Regions from separate parts of the Chryseobacterium culicis genome, predicted to be linked through region 3. Evidence: riboswitches for the same ligand, from Rfam matches in the RefSeq annotation. Region 3 holds a riboswitch; each other region holds the start of a gene.
The links. A riboswitch is a leader RNA that binds a small molecule or an ion and turns the genes downstream of it on or off. The one in region 3 is predicted to bind cobalamin.
Positions count from the first base shown of each region.

Region 1: it holds a riboswitch for cobalamin, as region 3 does, so the genes downstream of both, metE (5-methyltetrahydropteroyltriglutamate--homocysteine S-methyltransferase) here and CQ022_RS15845 (TonB-dependent receptor plug domain-containing protein) in region 3, are expected to answer to the same signal.
Region 2: it holds a riboswitch for cobalamin, as region 3 does, so the genes downstream of both, CQ022_RS09315 (TonB-dependent receptor plug domain-containing protein) here and CQ022_RS15845 (TonB-dependent receptor plug domain-containing protein) in region 3, are expected to answer to the same signal.
Region 4: it holds a riboswitch for cobalamin, as region 3 does, so the genes downstream of both, CQ022_RS19515 (T9SS type A sorting domain-containing protein) here and CQ022_RS15845 (TonB-dependent receptor plug domain-containing protein) in region 3, are expected to answer to the same signal.

Region 1 covers NZ_PCPP01000001.1:291,289-297,590, forward strand. Annotated here, with positions in the region: gene CQ022_RS01420 (sensor histidine kinase) at 1-182, shown strand, start outside; gene CQ022_RS01425 (LytR/AlgR family response regulator transcription factor) at 186-953, shown strand; gene CQ022_RS01430 (Lrp/AsnC family transcriptional regulator) at 972-1,433, opposite strand; cobalamin riboswitch at 1,629-1,815, shown strand; gene metE (5-methyltetrahydropteroyltriglutamate--homocysteine S-methyltransferase) at 1,993-4,296, shown strand; gene CQ022_RS01440 (helix-turn-helix domain-containing protein) at 4,456-5,253, opposite strand; gene CQ022_RS01445 (aldehyde dehydrogenase family protein) at 5,370-6,302, opposite strand, start outside.
Region 2 covers NZ_PCPP01000001.1:2,053,950-2,060,251, forward strand. Annotated here, with positions in the region: gene CQ022_RS09310 (DUF5074 domain-containing protein) at 1-1,030, opposite strand, end outside; gene CQ022_RS09315 (TonB-dependent receptor plug domain-containing protein) at 1,051-2,877, opposite strand; cobalamin riboswitch at 2,910-3,088, opposite strand; gene CQ022_RS09320 (T9SS type A sorting domain-containing protein) at 3,226-4,539, opposite strand; gene CQ022_RS09325 (helix-turn-helix domain-containing protein) at 4,694-6,302, shown strand, end outside.
Region 3 covers NZ_PCPP01000002.1:616,847-623,148, reverse strand. Annotated here, with positions in the region: gene CQ022_RS15850 (YncE family protein) at 1-938, opposite strand, end outside; gene CQ022_RS15845 (TonB-dependent receptor plug domain-containing protein) at 935-2,968, opposite strand; cobalamin riboswitch at 3,077-3,262, opposite strand; gene CQ022_RS15840 (transporter) at 3,355-4,302, opposite strand; gene CQ022_RS15835 (cytochrome-c peroxidase) at 4,315-5,364, opposite strand; gene CQ022_RS15830 (MbnP family protein) at 5,357-6,187, opposite strand.
Region 4 covers NZ_PCPP01000004.1:264,989-271,290, forward strand. Annotated here, with positions in the region: gene clpP (ATP-dependent Clp endopeptidase proteolytic subunit ClpP) at 1-654, shown strand, start outside; gene CQ022_RS19515 (T9SS type A sorting domain-containing protein) at 887-1,957, opposite strand; cobalamin riboswitch at 2,056-2,246, opposite strand; gene CQ022_RS19520 (esterase-like activity of phytase family protein) at 2,480-3,748, shown strand; gene CQ022_RS19530 (DUF6705 family protein) at 4,297-4,860, opposite strand; gene CQ022_RS19535 (hypothetical protein) at 4,872-6,179, opposite strand.

The DNA.
Region 1 (6,302 bases), on a different contig from region 3:
TAGAAATAGATAAAGAAATCAGGGTTTCCAATACCAGAATACCCAAGCGAAACAGTAAAAAGACTTCAGGAAGAGCGCTCAGTAATCTTAAGGAGCAGTATACGCTGTTAACGGATCGGCAGGTAGAAATTATAAAATCAGAAACTGAATTTTCAGTGGTCATTCCCATAATTCCAGCATAAAATATGATAAAAGTTGTAATCATCGAAGACGAAATTCCGGCAAGAAATAAATTAAAACGTTTCATCAGCGAACTGGAAAAACCCGTGGAAATTGTTTCGGAAATAAGTACTGTAGAAGAAGCTATTGCTTTTCTTAAAAACTCAGCGGTTGACCTGATTTTTTCTGATATTGAATTATTAGATGGAAACGCCTTTGAAATCTATGACCAGGTGAATATTTCATGTCCGGTTATCTTCACTACCGCGTATGACAGTTTCTGGATGAATGCCTTTGAAAGCAACGGGATTGAATATCTTTTAAAACCGTTTTCGCAGAGCCGTTTTCAAAAGGCTTGGGATAAATTTATTCTATTGGGAAATACAGCATCAGAACCGGAGGATGTTTTGGTAAAACTTCAGCAAATGCTGAATAACAGCCCTGTGGAGAAAAACTATAAGAAACGATTTTCGGTCAGCTCACATCAGGGAATCTATTTTATCAATACGGAAGACATTACGTTCTTTGAAGCGGAAGAAGGGATTGTCTTTGCTTTTGACACAGCAGGAAAAAAACACGTGTTGAATGAATCTACTTTGAAAGAAATTGAAACCCAGCTCAATGCTTCAGATTTTTTCAGGATCAACCGGAGTGCACTCGTTCAGAAAAAGTATATTGAAAGAATAGAACGTTACAATAAGAATACACTTTCCGCCCAGATAAAAGGTCAGAAAGATCATCTTATTACAAGCCAGAGCAATACATCTGCTTTCAGAAAATGGATTGAAGAATAAAACCGATTTCCTGTTCAATTAAATGGTGAGTCCGTGGTTGTTTTTCACTTCAGCCATGACAAATGTACTGTGGGTACTCCCGATGGAATCTACAGATCCCAGTTTATTAAATACGAAATCCTGGTAATGTTTCATATCTCTTACCTGAACTTTCAGAAGGAAATCAAAATCTCCGGAAATATTGTAGCATTCGGCAACTTCTTCAATCTCCAGAATTTCTTTTACAAAGTCATAGCCTACAGATCTGTCGTGAATTTTCAGCTTGATTTGGCAGAAAACGGTAAATCCACGGTTGAGTTTTTCAGCATCCAGAACGGCTGCATATCTTTTAACAAACCCTTCCTGTTCCAGCCTTTTTACTCTTTCAAAAACCGGTGAAGTAGAGAGGTTCACTTCTTTAGCAAGTTCTTTAACGGTTAGTTTGGCATTCTTCTGGAGCAGCCTGAGCAGCTGTACATCCTTATCATCGAGTTGTTCCACAGAATATTATTCTTTTAAATGATTAAAACAATCAAATATATAGAATTATATGCTTTTATTTTTATTTTTAAAAGTTTATTTTGCTTAATTTTTCCTTATTTATTGTGCTTTTATTCTGTATTGCTAATTTTACACAAAATTAAAAACTTTTACTGATGACAATTGTTAAAGGTAAAAGTACAGTTCTTTATAGATACTTCATCAAACAGGAAAGGTTTTACTTAAGGTAGATTAATAGGGAATCGTGTGCAAATCACGAGCTGTCGCGCAACTGTAAGTAACACACCAAAAGTTTTTGTCTTTGTATATCCACTGCCAAAAGCGGGAAGGATGACGGAAACTGTTACAAGTCAGGAGACCTGCCTTTACTGAATTGACAATGCTTTCGCGGGCTGAAGCTTTTGGGTCATACAGATGATAGATCAGATTCATGTATTTTTCTTTATGAAGGAAATGCACAGTCTGCTATGTCATTACTTTCCTGAAACTTCTTCCGCTAAAACATAACGAAGCATTTTAAAGCACTTTCCTATTAAGTTTAATTAAAAAGTTTAAAAAAATGCAAACTCACATTCTGGGCTATCCGCGTATTGGTAGCAAAAGAGAACTCAAAAAAGCCTGCGAACAATATTGGTCAGGTAAAATTCTTTTGGAAGAACTTCTGAATACAGGGAGAACTCTCTGTAATCAAAACTGGAATATTCAGAAAGAAGCCGGTATAGATCTTATCCCGTGCAACGATTTTTCCTATTATGATCAGGTATTGGATATGAGCCTTGTAGTAGGAGCAATTCCTTCGCGTTACCATGAGGTGGTGCTTAAAAAGAACAATTCTGAGCTGGATCTTTATTTCGCGATGGCAAGAGGATATCAGAAAGAAGGGCTGGATATTACAGCAATGGAAATGACCAAGTGGTTCGATACCAACTATCACTACATTGTCCCGGAATTTTATAAAAACCAGCAATTTAAATTAAGCTCAGATAAAATTTTCAATGAATTTGCCGGAGCAAAACAGGCGGGTATCAATGCAAAACCTGTAATTATCGGACTTGTTACTTATCTGTTATTAGGAAAAGAAAAAGAAGAAGGATTTGATAAACTGGATCTGGCTGGAAATCTTCTTTCTGTATATACGGAAATTTTAACCAAACTTCAGGAGCAGGGTGCTGAATGGATTCAGTTTGATGAACCTTTTCTGGCACTGGATTTAACTGAGAAAGCAAAAGAAACCTATCTTTCTGTGTATTCAGAAATAAGAAAACGTTTCCCGAAACTGAAATTCATTGTTGCCACTTATTTTGACGGATTAAAAGATAATGCATCGCTTGCTGTTTCACTTCCGGTGAACACTTTGCATATCGATTTGGTTAGAAATCCGGAACAGTTGGATGGTATTTTGAATAGTATTCCGGAAAACCTAAGCCTTTCGTTAGGAGTAATTGATGGCAGAAATATCTGGAAAAACGATTTTGAAAAGTCATTGTCTTTCATCAGAAAAGCTGTTGACAAATTAGGCTCTGAAAGGATTTTGATTGCACCGTCATGTTCATTGATTCATTCTCCTTGCGATCTTGATTTTGAAACGAACCTTAATCCTGAGATTAAAAACTGGCTTGCTTTTGCTAAACAGAAAGTAGAAGAAGTGGTAACGCTTAAAGAGCTGGTATCAGGAACAGAAAAAGAACATATTCTTGAAGTATTTGAAGAAAATAAAAAAGCCATTGAAAGCAGAAGAACCTCTTCCCTTATCCACAATGATCAGGTAAAACAAAGATCAAATGCGGTCACTGAAAAGGATGCACAAAGAATAAATACCTTCAAAACCCGTAAAGAAGAACAGCAGCAAGTCCTGCAGCTTCCTTTGTTTCCCACTACAACAATCGGGTCATTCCCGCAGACAACAGAGGTAAGAAGCTGGAGAGCTAAATTCAAAAAGGGAGAACTTACTGCGGAGCAATACGATATTTTATTAAAAGAAGAAACTCAGAGAACCATTCGCTGGCAGGAAGACATCGGAATTGATGTATTGGTGCACGGAGAATTTGAGCGTAATGATATGGTGGAATATTTTGGAGAACAGCTGGAAGGATTTGTGTTTACCAAAAACGGATGGGTACAGAGCTACGGAAGCCGTTGTGTAAAACCTCCTGTGATCTTTGGTGATGTTTCCCGCCCGACTCCTATGACGGTGTATTGGTCTCAGTATGCCCAATCTCAAACGGAAAAATGGGTAAAAGGAATGTTGACTGGTCCTGTGACGATTTTACAGTGGTCTTTTGTACGTGATGATCAGCCTCGTTCAGAAACATGTAAGCAGATTGCACTGGCAATCCGTGATGAAGTAGTGGATCTGGAAAAAGCAGGAATCAGAATTATTCAGATTGATGAACCTGCTATAAGAGAAGGGCTTCCTCTAAGAAAAGCAGACTGGCAAAACTACCTGAAATGGGCTGTGGAAGCTTTCAGAATTTCAGCAAGTGGAGTGGGAGATGCTACGCAAATTCATACCCATATGTGTTATTCAGAATTCAATGATATTATTGAAAATATTGCGGATATGGATGCAGACGTGATTACCATAGAATGCTCCCGTTCTCAGATGGAACTGCTGAATGCCTTTGCAGATTTTAAATATCCGAATGAAATTGGTCCCGGAGTATATGATATCCACTCACCAAGGGTTCCGTCAAAAGAAGAAATGATTGAACTGTTGAGAAAAGCACAGAACGTAATTCCTGCCAACCAGCTTTGGGTAAACCCGGACTGCGGACTGAAAACAAGACACTGGGAAGAAACAGAAAAAGCTTTAATAGCAATGGTAGCTGCTGCTAAAGAAGCCTCAGTAGAATACGCACTTTAAAAAACTTTAAAATAATTAGATTCAATAATTCAGATCGTGTCATGATTTTATGGCACGATCTGTTTCTTTTTAAAGAGTTAAAATAGAGGTGAGAGATACGAGTCCATTCATTTTTATATTCTATTTTTGCATCCGGTTATGTTTTAAAAGAGATCTAAGTTATTTGGCCTGTAATGCACTGGGTGGATAGCCAAACTGTTTTTTAAATGCAAAAGAGAAATGGGACAGATTTTCAAATCCCAGATCCAGATAAATATCAGAAACTGATCTGCCTTTTTGGGTAAGTAAAAAATGAGCTTCCTTCAGTCTTCGAAGCTGCAGCCATTGTCTTGGAGGAATTCCAAAAATCTTTTGAAAATCTCTTTTAAATGCAGACAGGCTTCTTCCCGTTAAATAAGCAAAACGCTCTACATTGACATTGAAATGGAAATTCTTATTCATAAAAGCTTCAATATCTATTTTATAAGGTTCAGAAAAATCGAATAAAATATTCTTAAGGCCGGGATTATGATTGAGCATGAGAAGTAAGGCTTCCTTTTGTTTGAGGCGCAGAAGCTCTGTGGAAGAAGGAAGATTCTCATAAGCGAGGAGTGAATACATAAAAGCTGTTAATGCCTTTTGATCCGGTTTTATAAAGGCCGGGATATTATCTTTTTTCTCTGCCTGATATCCGTATTCACGGCTGAAATCACGTAAGATGGCTTCGTCAAAATAAATGGTTACGGTTCTTATTTCACCGTCTTTAGGTGGATATTTTGCAAATTTTAATAAACGGTTTTTCCTTGCAGAGTAGAGTTCTCCTTCTTTAAATATCGTCTTTGTAATCCCGTCATTCAGTTCCATTTCCCCGGAAAGAACAAGCCCCAGACTGTGAATCCGTGCAAACTGTTCACCTTCCCTGAATTCTGAAAAATGACAGGAATAATTGATGGGTAAAGGAATATTATTTTCGCTCATAGTTCAGGCGGATATTTCTGGGTGGATTCTTCTTCAAACTTACAAAACTTTTTTAGGATCATAGAATCTTCACAGCAAAACGATCCTGAGAACATTCTGCTGTGAAGAAAATACTATTAGGAAAGGATTGCTTTAGGTTCTAAATAGGCTTCCAGCCCAAATACACCATACTCACGTCCGATACCGCTCTGTTTAAAGCCTCCGAAAGGGGCATAAGGATCATGGGCAAACCCGTTAATACAGATTCTTCCGGCATCAATCTGTGTTGCCACACGCTCTGCATGTTCTTTATCGGCAGAACTGATGTAAGCTGCCAGGCCATAAGTGGTATCATTGGCAATGGCAATGGCTTCTTCTTCATTAGTGTAAGGAATAATAGACAGGACAGGTCCGAAAATTTCCTCCTGTGCAATACGCATATCATTGCGAACATTGGTAAAGATGGTTGCCTTTACAAAATTACCTTTTTCAAGACCTTCCGGTTTCCCTTCACCACCAGCGAGAAGAGTAGCACCTTCTTCCTGTCCAAGGCGGATATAACTTTGTACTCTGTCAAATTGTTTAGCGCTTACCATTGGCCCTACAAGAGTATCTTCATCATTTGGGTTTCCTACTTTTACCTGTTTTACAGCTTTTTTAGCAAGTTCATTCACTTCATTCAGCTTATTTTTTGGAACAAGCAATCGGGTAGGAGCAATACATGCCTGCCCATTGTTCATATACGCCCCGAAAACTGCCATAGGAATTGCTTTATCAAGATCAGCATCTTCAAGGATAATATTAGGAGATTTTCCACCGAGTTCTAAGGTGACTCTTTTCATGGTATCAACCGCTCCTTTGGCAATTGCTTTTCCTGTAAGGGTGGATCCGGTGAAAGATATTTTAGCAATATCCGGATGTTGGGTGATTTCATTGCCCACTACATTTCCTAATCCGTTTACAATATTGAATACGCCCTCTGGTAGCCCTGCTTCATGAAAACATTCAGTAAGAATCTGGGTTTGCATAGCACTCATTTCACTAGGTTTGATAACGGCTGTACATCCTGC
Region 2 (6,302 bases), on a different contig from region 3:
TAGCACCCAGACCTCCTGTTTTAAGAGATCCCAGTTTGCTACCCGTAGTTGCTGAATACACTACCATTTCACTGTCCTGAGTAAACTGTTTAACATCTGATGCAAAAATTCTTCCATCAATTACATTAAATCCATAAAGCGTAAAATAAGGACCTCCATCTGCAGCTGTTAACAATGGAGTTGTAGGAATTACAGGAGTCGCTAAACTTGTTGTATACACTTTATTCGAAGAGCTGAAGTATAATTTATCATTATCAATCTGAAGGTTGGTTGCACTAGGAATTCCTGTCAGTGTAATTACCGGTGTAAGAGTTCCTGTACTTGAAATCTTATAGATGTAAGAATCTGTAGCTGTTGAAGAAATTGTGTAAACATTAGATTTGTAAGACACCGTATTTCCAATCTGACCATTCGGAACAGTAATTTCAGTTTTATTGTCATTGGAAGTATTGATATAAGTAATCTTATTTCCAAATCCTGATGAAGCATTTTGTACAAAAACATTTCCTCCCGCTTCTACTGTTTTATCAGAAACTTCAGTCATACTGATTTTACTTACAAATGAATAATCAGAAGCTTTATATTTCGTTACACTTTTCGTATTGGCTGTGAAATTGGTATTGGAAACGTAGATAAAGTCATTCGCAAAAGTAATTCCTCTTGGATTATCAAGCTGATCAGTAATTACTGCTAACTTCTTGAACGTATAACGGTCTACAACAACAATTTTGTTTGAGTTATTGATCACAAGATAAGCCTTGTTTCCGCTAAGACCAATCGTCTGAAGAACATCACCAAGGATTTCTTTATTGTTATAACCGTACACATCATCCTGCTTCAGGCTTAAATCTCTTGTTAGGAATGTTACTTTAGCTCCCTGGCTGTTAAAGTTCCCTTCATTAGAGATAAAATATCCGTTCTGGTAAGTGATCGGAGAGATTTCAATTTCGTCAGAACTATTTGTACATGAAGAGATATTAAACAATAATACCACTGCAAAGAGTACAGTTAAAAGTTTAGTTATTTTCATAATTTATTCAATTTTATTTGTTAAAAATTTATTGCTGCATACACACTATAGTTTCTTTTCGGTAAAGGATAGAAAGCAACTGTTTTATAATATGTATTGGTTAGATTATTCACTTTAAACCCTAAAGTATATTTTTTGGCTAAGGTTGCAGAAACACCCATATTTAAAAGAAAATAAGGATCTATGGCATCTGATCTTTTTTCATCACTTGTCGTGTAGGTAATACCATTCAGCAGTCCCTGTGCGAAAAATTTAAAGAAACCATATTCATAATCTATATTCGCTGTCCCTCTGTGCATGGGAACATAAGGTCTCTGCATCTTCGTTTCTTTATCAATAGATTTTGCATAATAATATCCTGCATTCGCTCTGAATTTATGATTCCCAAACTGTTTACTGAAAGACAACTGGGATTCCAGTCCATAAGATTCAAATTTATTGATATTGGATGCCTGCCAGTAGCCCAGAGCAGTCGGAAGCCATACAATAAGATCCGTCACATTCATATAATAAGGAGACAAAGTAAGTTTGAAATCTCCCATTTTGAACTCATTTGTCATATCAAACTGAGTAGAAGTTTCGGGTCTCAAATCTTTATTTCCTCCCGGTTCATAATAAATATCATTAAATGACGGATATCTGAAATTCTTTGATACGTTAAGACTCACATCATACCATTGTAAGGCACTCCATTTTCCGGAGAATGAATACATAAATGGAGACTTCACATCTTCCACAAAATCTTTCTTAAATCCACCTTCAAAACGCAGGTCTTTCGTGGCAAAATACCTCAACAATCCTGAAATTGATCCGATATTTCTGCTTACATCAGATATTCCACTCGCGTACCCTTCTCCTTTATTGATCTGAAATTCTCCGATAAGATTAAAATTCCATTTTGAATTCAGGAAATAATTGAAATCATTTTTGAAGATATAGTTTTTCCCGGTTCCACCACTGGATTTAGGCTGATTTAGCGAACCGAAATACTGAAAGTTTTCTTCCGTATAGGCCGCTTTAAAGGAGTTGCTGAACTTTGTTTTGTTCCAGTCCCACGAAAGAAGACTTCTTACACTTTGAGTCTTATATTTTGTCTTTGTTCCTGTTTCTTCATACACAGGATAATGCTGTGAAGAATCAAAAAACTGGCTCTGCCATGAAATTTTATGATCGTTCGTTATCTTGTAGGAAGCACCTGCATTGAACGTAGTATTGTAATAATTTCCGTTTCGGTTAATATAGTTCAGATCGTTTACCTTATAATCATTTTCACTTACAGAATAATTTCCGGAAGCTTTAAAACTGAACCTATCATTACTGTAAGAACCTTTTACAAAATTGTTATAGGTATTAAAAGAAGCAACTTCTGAAAATAAAGAACCATGGAAACCTTTATTAAAATCAAGGGTATTATTCAGGTGAATACTTCCTCCGATAGCACCACTTCCATACACCACACTTCCACCACCTGCTTTTATACCGATCTGATCATAGCCGAACAAAGCAATATTATTGATATCTCCCTGTCCCAGAAAACTGGAGTTGATATTAATCCCATTCCAGACAAACGCTGTCTGCTGAGCGGTAGTTCCTCTGAATGAAGGCGAAGAAACAGCACCACGACCATTTTCTTTAATAAAAACCTGTGACTGAAATCTCAGAAGCTCCGAAAGATTACTCGAATTTTTCTCGGCATCTTCCTCCGAAATTATTTTTACAGGATGAAAAAGTTTAACCCTGTTCATCTGGTTGTCGAAAACATAAATAGTATCGATGGTTTTCTCTTGTCCAAAAAGAAAACAACCATACGATGAAAAAAGCAGTACTAAAGATCTTTTTATATCCATACTTTTTTACTTTTCCTCCGAAAGCAATATGTTTTTTTAATTATAATTCCGGCAGGTCTCCTGACTTTCGCATTCTGCTCCTTCCCGTTTTTATACAGTGGTTTTTTGCAGAAACTTGTGTTGCGATTTACAGTTGCGGGGACAGTCCGGGAGTTACACCCGATTCCCTTTTCATTCCAAAATACTGGAAACCAAAATTTTTGCAAAGATAGTTTTTTTATATGTATTCGCCTAAAACCATACGTATGCTTAAAAAGCCTGTCTTCCTATGAGCTGAAACAAAAAAAGAACAGCTGCTTTCAATATTGAAAACAGCCATTCATCCCACTACTTTACTATTTATATATGTTATTTTTTAATCAGTTTATAAGTCTCTTTTTTACCGCCTTTCACAGAGTATTGTAAAATATAATCTCCTTTTGACAAGGATGAAACATCAATCTGTCCTTCTACAGCATTGAATGATTTCACCCTTTGTCCAACCATATTATAAATTTCTGCGTTCTCTATTTTTCCTGTTCCTTTAAAATATAGAATATCAGCAACAGGATTAGGATAAATACCTATACTGTTTTTTTCTTTTACAGCATCATTGACGGATAAAAATTCAGAAGTATCCAGATAAAAAGCGATCATCTGACCTGAAGCGTTCGTTCCTGAACCTGCAATTTTCTTTCCATCCTGTGAAATAGCCAGAGGAAGTCCCATTGTTACTCCATTCGTTGCAATTCCTAAGGATGCTGCATAATCATTCAGATTAATCCTTCCGGTAGCAGAGGTCCAGATAAAGCCTTCTCCCGACATTGGAGGGGCACCAAATGCTCTGTAATATCCGATAACTTTCTTCCCATCAGCAGAAATTCCTGTTGCACCTCCTTTGAAACTGAAAGAAGCATTAGGATGGGTAATATACGTTAATCCGCTTACAACATTCCAGACATAGGGATTAGGATTTGCCGATCCTATGATGGTATTTCCGTCTGCAGAAATCCCTCCTGCTTCCCCTACATTATTCCCGTTATTATCAGTAATAAAACTTTCTACTCCATCCTGCCATTTTGCACCGCTTCTCGTACCGTTTGATTCGTCCTGCCATCCTACAATTACTGTTCCTGCTGCATTAACTGCATTTGCTCTTGAACTGCGTCCGGAAACAATACTTCCCAGATCTACCATTCCGTTCACTTCATCCCATTTCACAGCGTGGGCATTCGCGGCAGTAAGAAACCCCAGCCCTACGATTGTATTTCCGTTGGTAGTCATTCCCCAGGTAGAGCTTACACTTCCGTCCCATCCGGTAGGAACAAGTCCGCCCCGGTTTACCCATGTGGCGGCAGCAACATCATACGTTGATATTTCATTAAATCCTGTTGCGGTATTGGTAATGGAAGATGATATTTTAGTTCCGTCATTCGAAACAATAGTTCTTCCTGCAGCCGGATATCCGTTTGAAATAGAACCTATCTGTACAAGTCCTCCTGCTGCATTCCATTTATAAATTCCTCCTGCGCTGGTATGCATACTTACCATTCCATTATCAGAAACTGCACCTACATTATAATTTCCTAAACCTATTACAGTAAGCTGCGCCTCTGCAAAACCAAATTTCAGGAAAAGACAAGCCGTCAATATTTTCATTGACATTCTGTAAAAATTTTTCATATTTTATTATATTTAGCGTTTCGAATTGGTGGAAACAATATTAATATAATATTTAGCCTATCCCAAGAAATAGGCTTTCATAATTCGTGAATTTCAAAAGAATTTAATTTTTAAAACACTCATAAACAAACAGATACAAAACAACATTTTGAATATGGATTTTACCAGAATTATTCAAAAAAACACAAAAAACAAATTATCAGAACAAAAATTATTTCAAAACAGCAGAAAAATATTCCTGTTTATTTTTATTTACAGCTCTTATTGTATCAATGGACAGTCCGGACCGGACTTTACTATTTTAGCCGATAAGGCATTTCTCAAGCTCTATCAGAATTCTGACGAATGCATCAGTTATACCCAGGGAATTCCGGTCAGTGATCAGAATACGGAACACAAAATTGTGCTGCAAAATATTATTTCACAAGCTTTTGCTATGAAGGGCGATTATGTACAGTCTGTGAATATTTTTGCTCAAAAAGAGGATAATAATCAGGCAAATGATCTTTCTTATAATATGCAGATCTTCAGTGATTATAATCTTGCGGATCAATATCAGAATCTGGGGTTGTACAACCAGTCGAAAAGAATTATTTCTCATCTTTTATCTGATCAGAAGCTCCTTAAAAGTAATGATCCGACTTTAAAAATCACTACCGCAAAACTGTATCAGCTTCAGGCTTTGAACTCTGGAATCAACAGGGATTATCCAACAGCATTGAAAAACCTTGATAAAAGCAATCAATATCTCAGTGGTCATAATGAAGAGAAGAGAATTTTAAAAATCGAAAACAGGATTTTCCGGTCTTCATATCTACTGAAGCAAAATAAACTCTCTGAATATAAACCCCTTATAGAAAGTATCATTTCAGATCTTGAACATCAGAAAAACAAACCTTTTCTGCTAGGGCTGGCTTATGAGAACCTATCCCAGTATTATTTCCTGAAACAGGATTATACAACAGCTATTGAAAAGCTGGAAACCGGGCTTGCATTGATTGAAAACCTTCCTTTCAACAATTTAAAAATTAAAATTTACGAATCACTGTCCCGTAATTACTACGCCATTCATAATGATGCAAAATACCATCAATACAATAAACTTTATACTGACTTAAAAACAAAAACAGATGTAAGTTCGAAAGAAGGAATACGGTATCTTGTGAAACTCGTTGAGACCAACCAGAATAAAAACATTGAATTTCAAAAACAGATATCACTCAGATCTTCCCTGTTTTTGATTATTGTTTTATCTTTAATTGTTATAGCCCTGCTTACCTATTTTTTACTCATTACAAGCAAAAATAAAGATTTAAAAAAGCAATTTGATTTCTTTGAAAAACAGATCAGCCAGAAACCTCAACCTACTTTATTAAGCAAAGCTCCTGCAGCAGCAAAAGATTCCGGATCTACCAAAATCTCCAGGGAAAAAGAAGATGAAATCCTCCAAAAGCTTGAAGAATTTGAAAAATCTGACCGCTATCTGAATAAAAATATGTCACTGTCTATGCTTTCTTCACAAATGGAAATCAATACAAAGTACTTATCCGAAGTCATCAATAATAAAGAAAAAAACTTCAACGGATATATTAACAAACTAAGGATCAATCACATTGTACAGTTATTAAGAAGTGATACTGCTTTTCTTAATTATAAAGTGAGTTACCTTGCAGAGTATTCAGGGTTTTCATCCCACAGTGCCTTCACAACCGTTTTCAAATCCGTCACCGGAATGTCTCCCAATGCCTATATTCAGGAAATCA
Region 3 (6,302 bases):
AAGATTTTGTTGGCAATAATCTCTTCTGTTTTCACATCAATGATTCCAAATGTTTTTTTATAACTGTGGGTATTGTAGTTGAATTCATTTCCGTAGAAATAGAGTTTATCATTAACGATTGTCATCTCACTGACTGAGAGGTGAAAATCTTTTTTAACAGTTCCTGTGGCCGCATCAATTAAATAAAGGCTTGAAGGAACATTATAATAATCTCCTCTTGAGCTTACATACAGATCACCATAATTGTCCTTTTTAATGTGGTGAAGATTGATGGCAACATTTAGTTTTTGGATTTCCGTAAAAGTATTCAGGTCAATTACAGAAACCGTATTGTCATAATCGGGAGCTTTGTATCCTCCGGAATTGGCAACAAATAACTTATTGCCTACAATTTCCATTTCTTCCGGCTGATATCCCACCACCACCTCACGTTGAATAGAAAGAGAAGTGGTATCAATTTCCACTACTTTTCCTTTTGGTGCTTTGGGGTTAATGGCTACAGGTCCTGCATAGCTGCTCGCATAAGCTTTCCCGTCTTTGAAGGCCAGATATCTGCAGTTTTGCAGGGGAATGGAAGTAATACGTTTAGCTGTTTTAGCATCCAGCACTTCAATTTTATTGGAAACATTCACAATGATATAGAGTTTGCTTCCATAGACTTTGATATCATTTCCTACATCTCCCAGCTCTTTTACCACATTCGGATTGATTTCAGCATAAATATTCCGGTAATAGGTTCCTTTGGTATAATCAAAAAAATCCAGCGTACATTTATTGCTTCCCATATTCCCTTCATTCAGCATGTAAAAACCTTTTATTGCTGTATTTTCTGAAGGAAGTCCTTCTACCACTTCCTGACGAACAATAATATCATCTGTACGGCATGAAGTAAGAAAAGCTAATACCAGAAATAAAAAATAAAAGTTTAGTTTTCTCATAAGGTGAAGTTTAGAATAAGTTTAAAATTTCTTCCAGGCATCGGATAATTGATGACAACATCATAATATTGATTGAAAATATTATTCATTTCAAAGCTCACTTTAAATTGGTGATTCGCCCAATTGAATTTTTTCTGAACAGACAGATCGTGAGTGTACCAGGGCTGTACATAATTGTATTGAATATTGTCCTGATTCACATCATATCTTTCTCCTACATACATCGCACTGTAATTGAAACTCCAGTCTTTATAATCTGCCATCAAACTGAATGATCCGCTATGCCATGGGGTATAAGGAATCTGATTACGATAAAAGGTATCTTCCGGATCACTTATATCTCTTGCACTTTGATATGTGTAAGAAAGCAATGGTCTTAACTTTACCTTTCCTAATTGCATTTCGGCCTGAATATTTACATCCGCTCCAATAATTTCAACCATTCCAAGATTCATCATCAGCCAGCGGAACATACTTCCGTTAGGGGCCGCTACAATTTTATCCTGTACTTTGTTGTAGTAACCATCTACTTTAGCATAAAAGGTTTTAAAGAAATGGTTGGTATAATTCTTCTGATAAGTAAATCCTACGTCATACTGATTGGTAAATTCCGGTTTCAGATAGGTATTTCCGATATTGGTATAATATAAATCATTGAAAGTCGGAAGTCTGAAAATTCGTTTATAGAAAGCTCTAAGCGTAAGCTCAGGAATGATCTCAGGCTGGTAACTCATAAATACAGCAGGTGTCCATTCTCTGCTGTCTCCTGGTCTTTTGTTTTTTCTTACTTCTTCAAACGTAAAAGTTCCTAAAAGGCTTCCCAGAATTTTGAACCTGTTCCACTGATAGGTTGTTGCCAATGCCACCAATGTTGTGTATCGCGTAGGATAAGAAAAGTTATCAAGATTAGCATCAAGATTATTGTATTGAAAATCTCCACTCAGACTCACATCCCAATTGGGGGTGATAGAATAGATATTGGATGAGGAAAGATAGAGTTCTCTTTGGATATAGGTATTATCGGTATGAATAATAGACTGTGAACGAACCGTATCCATGAAATGAGTATAATCGTAGGCGAATTTTGCTTTCAGCTGTGTTTCAAGTTTTGGGAACAGTTTCTTTCTCAGATTGGCCTGTACAAAATAATTTTCGTCAGAAAGTCTCGCTCCTCTTCCGCCAAAACGGCCGTTGACGATAGGTGCCGGCATCCCACGGTTTGAAATATAACCGTAGCCACGGATATTCCAGCTTCCGTTATTTAAAGTACCGTTGATAGACGTTTCAAAACGTTTTGCCCTGATATCTGAATCCTGTCTCTTTGCGATGGTATCATAAGCCTGCTGACCATCTGGATATTTTTTAGCATAACGAAATCTATAAATTCCGTCACTCTGCATAAATTCTCCACTGAAACTGGCAGAAACTCTGTCTGATATTTTTTGTTCCAAACGGAATGACGGATTGAAAAGATCAATGGACGCACTTTTTGCTCTTATAACGAGATTGGTTTTTCTTGTTCCTTTAAATACAGGTGTTTTGGGTTGCAGATAGATCGATCCCGAAGAGCCAAAATCTTTTGCAGGTTGGAAAATTTCACTTTTCTGTCCGTTATACAATGATATTTCTTCCAGATCGTCTAAAGAATATCTCCCCAGATCTACCAGTCCGTTTTGGGCATTTCCCAATTGAATTCCATCATAGAAAACACCAACATGCTGGCTTCCCATACTACGGATATTGATCGTTTTCAAACCCCCTAACCCTCCATAATCTTTGATCTGAACTCCGGAAAAATACCGCAACGCATCTGCAACAGAATGACTGTTCAGTCTTTCCAGCTGCTCACCTTGCAGGGTTTGCGCCGGAATAATTTCTTTAAAATTCTTTTTATAAAGACTAATCGCTTTGATGGATTCTTCCTTCAGAGTGTCATTTTTCTTTTTTTGAGAATATAAAAGTTGAGATGTGATCACCAGTATTGTGAAAACAGCTTTATGAATTGCAGAAGTAGTTTGTTTTGCCGCCATTAGCTCATTTAGGATAATGAAGACGCTAATGGATATAAGAATACAACGACAAAGCACAGCTGTTACTGCACAGAATCATTGATGTCCTAAGCTTTATTCCACGAAAGCGTCAAACGATTATTTTCTGGCAGGTCTTCTGACTTACTCCATTTTTGAAATCCTTCCCATTAAAAAACAGTGGATATATTCTTCAAAAACCTTGGTGCGGAGCTTACAGCAGCGGGTCTGTTCCGGATTTTCACCGGATTCCCTTTTAAGAGCTTTTTATGGCTCACCAAATTTCGGCAAAGATAAAAAATTATTCCTAACCCCCAATTAAAATAATGATTCATAAACAATTAAAGCTCCCGAAGGAGCTTTAATATGATTTTTAAAAGGGGTTTTATTTAAATCCCGATATTCAGGAAAATACTGAATCTTGATTTTGCTTCGATGTCACCTCCTGCCAGATGGGTATACATAGGAAGCATGAGCTCACTTCCCAAACTCAGCCTTTTATAGGAAGCTTCAAATCCTAACTTTCCATACAATGCGCTTCCTGCAGTATTGGGTAGCGCTTCGTCAAACTGTTTATTCTGGGCATACACTTCTCCCTGAACTCCGGTTTTTACTGAAAAAATGGATTTTTCATTTCCTGCAATCTGATAAAACCCCGTCGCGGCATAGTTCCATTGGTTTCCAAATCGGTAATTTTTCTTATTCTCCATTTTGATGGTATAATCTGTATTCACCAACACAGCTACTTTATTTTTCTGAAACTTATAATTCAAAGCGGCCTGATAATCCCAGCTGCCGGTTCCCAGCTGAAAACTCGGATTAACGCCGGAAGCTCCTTTTTCATCGAATTTCCCTAAAGGAATTTTCACACCCAACCCTCCGCTTAAGTGGTGAAAATTATCTTTAGAACTCATCAGCTGATAAATTCCCATCAGATTAAGATCCCCGATTCCATTGATTTTGATATCTCCCTGTTGGGTTTTTTTTTCATGGAAATGGAAGGGCAGACTTGCATATACACTCAGTTTTTTAGTTAAAGGAATCTTTCCCCAAAGCTGTAAGGTATTAAAATACTGATCTTGTGTAAGATCTTTCACAAATAGGTTTTCTTTTGCTTTGTAATGCTGGGCAAAATATTTGATTCCGATAAACTGTGGATTCAATAAAGACTCAAAGCCGGAAGAACCGTTTCCTGCAGCACAGCCACAGGCATCACAATCATCATCAAAATCAAATCTGCTAAAGCTGTCCGGAGCTATATATGCACTATCTCTGATAGTTTTTGCCTGATATTGCCCAAACAGGATTAAACTTATTATTACTATAATCTTCTTCATGTTTTCTATAAATTATTCTGCAAATTTTGGATTGGATATAAAACTTTTATCTGATAATGTTTTCAGGAATGCAATAATCGACTGTTTTTCCTGACTGTTCATAGCAATACCAATATGCCCATTCTGTTTCAGCTGCGAATCCAGATTGGGATTATCTTCTACCTGACCTGAATAGAAGTTAAGTACCGCCTCTAAGGTGTAAAATCTTCCGTCATGCATATAAGGTGCTGTATATTCTACATTTCTCAGACTCGGAACACGGAATTTCATCCAGTCTACCTGATTAAGAGTAACTCTGTAGCGTCCCGCATCTTTGAACTCGGTGTTATAATACATTCCTGTATTGCGGAAGCTTTCATCGGTAAATAATTCTCCACTATGACAAGAGGCACATTTCTGACCGAATAAAGCCATTCCCTGGGATTCTGCTGAAGTTAGCTGCTCTTTTCCCTGTCTGAATCTGTCATATTTTGAATCTGCAGAAATTAAAGAAGCCATAAACTGTGACAGCGCTTTTAGAATTCTTTCTCCGGTAATCGTTTCATCTCCATAAGCTTCCCTGAAAAGTTTTTTATACTTCTGGTCATCTTTTATTTTTGAAATAGCTTCCGGTATGGAGCTGTCCATTTCATTGATGTCTGTAATGGGGCTGATGGGTTGTTCATTAAGATTATGAATGACCCCGTCCCACATATATCTTTTCAAAAAAGCCATATTCTGAATGGGTGGAGCATTTCTGATTCCAATTCTGTCATCTACCCCATGGCTTACTGTATGCCCATGATGGGTAAAAGCGTTTTCCTGAATATGGCAGAAACCGCATGAAATGGTATTATTCCGGGAAAGTCTTCCTTCGTAGAATAATTTTCTTCCCAATTCTACTCCGTTTTTTGTCACCGGATTCGTTGATGTATCAAAAGTCATTTCAGGAAAATAAGAAGGAAACTGCAGATTATATGCTTCATCTTTTTCCAGCGGCTGTATCACCTCATCTGAACAGGAAATACAACTCAGCAGAAATACACACAGAACCAGTATTGTTTTTACAAAAAAATTAATCATTATGAACGTGATCTACTTTAAACATTTTTGTAAGGTTATTGGTAACGTCTACCAGATGTTGATTTGAACCCATCAGCATATCATTAGTTGTGGTAAGCGTAAGCGCTTTATCTCCACTCAAAAACTGATTAAGATCTGCCAGAATATGAACAGAAGGGCGGATTTGTCCTGTTACTCTGGCTGTTGTTGGAAGATTCAACGTAATTTCACGATAAAGATCAGGGGTATTATTTTCTGTAGTATTTCCCATATTTCCTGTATGATTCATAAATTCCTTTGATGGAGAATCTGCTCCATATTTTCCTTCCAGTTTTACAAAAACATATCCGGCTGCCCATGACCATGACATCCCTTTCTGCTTGGCTTTTGTCCAGAATTCAGCTTGACCGTCTTGTCCCAATAAGTAAGCTTTCTGGCTGATTCCTAATCCGAATTTTATTTTTTTATAATTATTTTTCGGAATACCTTCCAGGTTGAGGTATATAATTCCGGCTACCGCATCAGCCTGATCTACTATGAAAGCACCTTTATCAGGATTGTTTTCATTGTATTTAAACTCATTCCCGTTCTCGTCTATCAGGGAAATGTTACTGATTACATATTTTAAAGCAGAAAAATTATGTTTCTGTCCATTAGAAGAAGTCTGAACCGTTTGATTCAGGACAATATCTCCTACATTATTAAATCCGTTTTCAAATTTAATCTGAAGCTTTCCGGGCGTAGTATCCTGTGGATTTTCGTCATCTCTGCTGTTTTCGCAGGCTACGAAAGAGAATAAAGTAAAGGCAATAAAGAATAGTGATAAAAATTGAGAAATTTTCATTGTTGATTTTTTAAGTTGAAGGATAATTGTTGAATGTGAAAACATTCTTTTTTTTTACCACAAAAGACACCAAAGTTCTTACACTTAAGGTATATCAAGTGGTAAGTTTTATGCA
Region 4 (6,302 bases), on a different contig from region 3:
GTAAAACATTTAGGAAACAACGGTTTGGTTACCGATCAGTATATGGGAATGTATGGCCCAACGAATCTTACTCCGTACATCATGGAAGAAAGAAGATTAAATGTTGCTCAAATGGACGTTTTCTCCCGTTTGATGATGGACAGAATTATCTTCCTTGGAACAGGGATTGATGATCAGGTAGCAAACATCGTTACAGCACAGCTTTTATTCTTAGAAAGTGCAGATCCTTCAAAAGATATTCAAATCTACATCAACTCTCCTGGCGGTAGCGTATATGCAGGTTTAGGTATTTATGACACCATGCAGATCATTAAACCGGATGTAGCAACAATTTGTACAGGGATGGCCGCTTCAATGGGAGCTGTATTATTGGTTGCCGGAGAAAAAGGAAAACGTTCTGCGCTTAAGCACTCAAGAGTAATGATTCACCAGCCTTCAGGAGGTGCTCAGGGAGTTGCTTCTGATATGGAGATCAACTTAAGAGAGATGTTGAAATTGAAACAGGAACTTTATGAAATCATTGGCCATCACTCAGGACAAACGTATGAGTGGGTTGAAAAATCTTCTGACAGAGATTACTGGATGACTTCTGAAGAAGCTAAAGGCTACGGAATGGTAGATGAGGTTCTACAAAGAGCTGTAGAGAAAAAATAATTGATTTTAATATCATAAGAAACCGTACCAAATAGGTGCGGTTTTTTTGTTGAATCATGAATTTTAAACTGTATTATCAGATGCTTAGATTCCTAAGAAATAAAACCATTGAAATGATCGTTTTACGGTACAGTTTGTCATTCAGAGGAGTTCATTCACCCTCATTTAAGAAGAAAAATTCTCGGGGTGGTTTTATTATACCCAAACAAAAAAGCGCCTCATGGCGCTTTTTCTATTTCTTAATAATTTTATGGAGTGTAGAACTATCATTTGTTTTAATCTCAACAAAATAAACTCCTGTCTGCAAGGCTTGAATATTAATCTTTGCCACCTGGGAAGTCTTTACTTTCTGTCCTGTAGCAGAATAAATATTCACTTCTTGCAGTTTCTCATCAGTTTCAACCTGAATAAAATCACTTGCCGGATTGGGATAAATACCGAATTTTTTCTTTGTAACTGATGAAGTACCTAATGTCAGTTGTGCTTCAGTTGGAGTAAATGGTCTTCTTTGTCCGAAGCTTAATCCCAACCAATCGTTATTGTTCAGCTGAACCTGAGAAAGACTTGCTTTCATTTGCCAGCTTGATAAATCTTTTCCTTTATACAATTTCCAGCTGTCTGATCCGGAAGTATTCCCGGTAAATGAATTTAATGATAAGTTAGAAATCTGATTGTTCGCTGATGTAAAATTAAAATAGGAAATCTGAGTCTGAACCAGCTGTAGAGCCTGCTCTGCAGTTATACTTCCATTATATTTAATTCCAAAAACAAAAGAATTGGCATTTCCATTGGCATTGTCTGTCCCAAAATCAATGACTATGAGGCTTTTATTATTTCCGGTTCCCACCCAATGAGTAACCTGAGAGGGAGTAAACCATGACGAACTATAAGCCGGAACGGGGGGAGAAGGAGGGATGTCATAATGATCAAGACCATATGAAACTCCATACCATTTTCCGTCCACTAAAGGAGTATAGCCTACACCATTGTTCCATGTCATGCCGGATGCGCTGGATCCGGACCATGTTATCCAGCTGTCGTCAATGGTGGATGTATGATGGTTATAATTCAGAATAGAAAGATATCCTGTGGGAATATCAACGTTCATTTGGGGTTCTGCTGCCACAATTGCATTGATAAGATCTTCCATCAATAAATCATTGCCATCAAAACGGTATCCCCATGCATAAGAATTAGGAGTACTGCTGTCATTAAAATCTGCAATGAAATAGGCCTTTTTAGAACCGGTTCCTACCCAAAATTTAATGTCGTTTTCTGTAAATTGGGCCGACAAGAGCTGCATACAAAGCAGTAAGAAAAAAAGATAAATCTTCCTCATGATATCATTAATTTAAAGTTTTATTCCCGAAACTTATCTTCAGGGGAGAAGTAATTCTTTCTCTGAAGTCAGTATTCTAAGGCAGGTCTCCTGGCTCACATCTTACAGCTTCCTTCCCGGATTTCCCTCCAGTGGATTATTATGCTATAAGTTTAAACAGTTTACAGTTGCGGGTACAGCTCAAGATTTGAATATTTTTCTCACCTGATTCCCTATTAATGAACATTGTTCAGCCTTAAAACGCTGCAAATATATCATATAAATTGATGAGTCTGTTTTGTGAATTATTTTTTTTTAAATATTCTTAATAAGTTGATTTTTAAATTATTAATTATTTGATTGTATTGTTATTGTATTGTTTTTAAATCCTGAATTTTTCTGTTTATATTCAATTCATTTTGTAGATTCTAATGTTAAAATACAATTATCATTATATTCAAGATGAGTTTACAATCAGTTTATACATTCGCAGCCATAAAATAGCATATGAAAAAATTACTATGGTCTGTTGGAGTACTGGCAGTATTGGCCTCATGTAAAAGTGATGATGACACAACAATCATTAATCAGGATATTAATTATTCCAAACTCCCTCAGGAATTTCCATTTACAAAACTGGCTACGATTAACGGAGTGGATGTTATCAACGGCGGATTTGGTTCCGGAGCAGCAGCTCACCCTACAAGAAAAGGTGAATTTTATGTCATTACAGACAGAGGGCCAAATACCGACTTCCAGAATGGGAAAAAGTTCTTAGCTCCTAACTTTACGCCAACGATTATGCATTTTAAAATTAATGCTGACGGGAATGTAGAGGTTATCAAATATATTAAGCTTAAAAATCCCTCAGGACAGCCAATTACAGGTCTTCCAAATCCTGTAGGAATGGGAAGTACAGGAGAAATCGCTTACGATGCTTCCGGAAATGTCTTAGGTACTGATCAGTACGGCCTTGACAGCGAAAGTATTGTTGCAGCTTCTGACGGCACATTCTGGGTTTCTGACGAATATGGCCCACACATCGTACATTATAGTGCTGACGGGATGGAGATGGAAAGAATAAGCCCGATTGGTGTAAATACAGGACCCAGAAAACTGCCTGCCGTTTTAGCCAAAAGAAGAGCCAACAGAGGGATGGAAGGACTATGCATTACTCCGGACGGAAGAACGCTTGTAGGAACCATACAGTCGATGATGTTGGTACCAAGCAAGGCATTGGCAACCAATACTACTTTAACGAGAATTGTCACATTTGATATTATTACAGGGCAGACCAAACAGTTTTTATATAAACAGGATGGAGGTGCTTCGGATTCGGTTTGCGATATTACGGCGTTAAGTAACAACGAATTTTTAGTGATCGAAAGAGACGGAAATTTTGGATCCCAGGGAGGAATTAAAAAAGTATACAGAATCAATCTGAGCAATGCAACGGATGTAAACGGACCAGATATTACTGCTGTGGACGGTATGAAAGTGAATGGAAAAGCTTTGGAACAATGCTCATGGGATGAAATTACCAATGCCGGAATAAAAGCTGTGACCAAAACATTGGCTGTTGATCTTGTTGCAAAACTGGGGTATGAGCATGATAAGTTTGAGGGGATCGTTTATTTGGGAAATAATAAACTGGCTGTTTTCAATGATGATGATTTTGGAGTAGTGGATAATGGAAGCGGAAATCCGAAAGCGAAAATTTTACCCAAAACAGGTAAAGTAGATAAAGGAACGATGTATGTTGTCGATATTCAATAATTAGATTTTTTAAACAGAAAACGGCGGAATCGAAGATACTGGTGCGCCTGAAATCAAATGAAAACCCTTAAAATGAGTTTCGTGTAATGATGGCTCTTTTCAGGGGTTTTCTGTTTAGTTACATTTCGTATTTACGTATTAAAACTTACTTTTTCATTGTTGAATTATTTTTCATTGTTTTAATAATATGTTTCAGTCTTAGCATAATGTAATAAAAATAAGCGATATGCATTTAGAACCCTCATTTTGGCGTGATTTAAAGGGTAAACCTAATCTTAATAGGGTTAAGCAAAAGTTTCAAAAGTTACTTGTAGATAATGATATGTTGCAAACAAAAGAGTATTTTAAAGACCTTTTAGATAGAAAATATGAACAGCTATTTTATGTGTGGTTGATGATGATATTCAAGATATAGAACAATGTATATATTGAAAAACTAATTGTTTGGATCACTGTAAAATTAAAATGATTGGCTTTACCATTCTGATATTACGGTAGAGCCAATCATTTGATTTTTTATTAGGAGCTACTAATAATTTAATCTGAATTTATTGCTTTGTCAAATGTATTACTTGATTAGTAGGCATAGTAGTTTGAAAATTGCTACAGTCCTGTGTTACAATATCATAATCTGGGCGAAAATTAATTGTCATTTTATTGGGGGCTTCAGGCTTAATGCCTATATAAACAAATCCAATATCAATGCAGCCTAATTTTCCTCCAGAGAAAGTCATTAAGTACAATTTTAAATCTTTTTGAAAATTATAACCCAAACTTGCATCATTATCAGATTTATTAAAATTATTGAATAAAACAGTTCCGTTAGAATTAGTTATTTTAAATCTTCCTATTAACATATCCCATTTGGTGTTTGAAAATTCTGTTGGTACATTTTCTTTTTTTATAATGTTAATTTCATAATTTTTTCCTTCATGAGTACCTTTCCAAGTTCCCACATATTTATTTAAATGCCCGTTAATATCTTTTACGGATGTATAGGGTGGACATGTTTCAAGATTATTTTGACATTGTGCTATCGTTTCTAATGATACTGTTTGTGCATTTAGATTAGCAGTAAATATTGTTAGTATAATAAAAAAAATATTTTTCATATGATTTAATTTTAGTTTGGACAATCACTTGTCGTTGTTGTTACTTTATTTCCGTTAAGCTTAATTTCTTCCGTTCCTCCGTCTGAATTTAGTCTGTATAAATTCGTAGCCTTAATGTTCATTTTCTCGCTTAAAAAATTTAAAAAAGCTGCTGCTTGATTGTTTGATTTTAACATTACGTTTTTATATCCTTCTTTAAATCCTTCAATTTGCTGTTGAGTAAAAGTTTTAATTTGATACTGGTTTCCTGTAAATCTTATTTCATAACTTCCATTGCTAGTAACCATTACTGCATAAACATCCATTAATGGCCTACCTGCTGTCTGCGCATTAGAAAGCATATCCATAAAATACCCCACATCAGCAGGAGAAAACATTTTTATGCCTTTTCTTGTTTCTTCAACACCTTCATTGTTTGTAAATGTAACATCATCAACATGAGTATGCATATAGCCCATTATATCTTTATTTTGTGTTAAATTTGAGTTAGGTAAACTTAAAGAATTAGAACTGCTGTTAGTGGATGCGTTTTCTTGATATGAATAGCTTCCATCTGCTTTTTGGGTATACCCTGTTTCTTTTTGTTGTCCTGTCTTTCCTTTTAAATCATTAATTTTCTGATTAAATTCGGGTTTGTTTTTTTGTTCTTTAATCCTTTCACAAGGATTCTTAGGGTCCTGAGGGTTTTGTGTTTGGCTTCCACCACCTGAACCTCCATAGGTCTCAGATCCGCCACTCATTCCACCACCATTGCTTCCGTAATCTACATAAGGTTGATAATAATGATTAACAGGTCCAGTAATATCTCCATAAACATTAATTATAACTGGTAGTATATCTTCTGTTTGCTCAGGCTCTCTACCTCTTGATGCTATTGAAGGTGAATTGTAAACGTTTTGAAAATTTGAAATTATACTCTGTACTTCGGGTGAATTATTTTTCAATACTATAAAGTTGACCCAATCTCTTTTGGGATTGACCAATCCTACCAATACTGCATTAACTGAGCCGTCTTTTATGATAGGGTAGGCAATTCCTTTTGTTGTTTCTCCGTAAGTAATACTTCTAAGATTAAAATAGATTTCTCCTACTTCATTCTGGAATTTCTGAGTGAAAACAGGATTACTGTTGAGGAATGTCTGAATAATTTCCTTAAAAGGTTCGTGATAACTGATGTATTCAGAGTTCTTTTGTCTGTTTTTTGGAGAATCTAAACTGTTCTCAAACCTGCTGAATGCTTCGATTTTTTCTCTTTCAGTTCTTTTTTCTTCTTGGGTAGTTTCATCGGTTCTACACGAATTGAAAAAAAATAGCGACACTGTTACTAATAGCAGTAACCGCAAAATAAATTTTTTGTTCATCGATTTGTATAATTTTTAGGATGGCTAATATATAAATATTTTTCATTTGATAACATGTGGTTTTCCCTATGTTTTGAAATA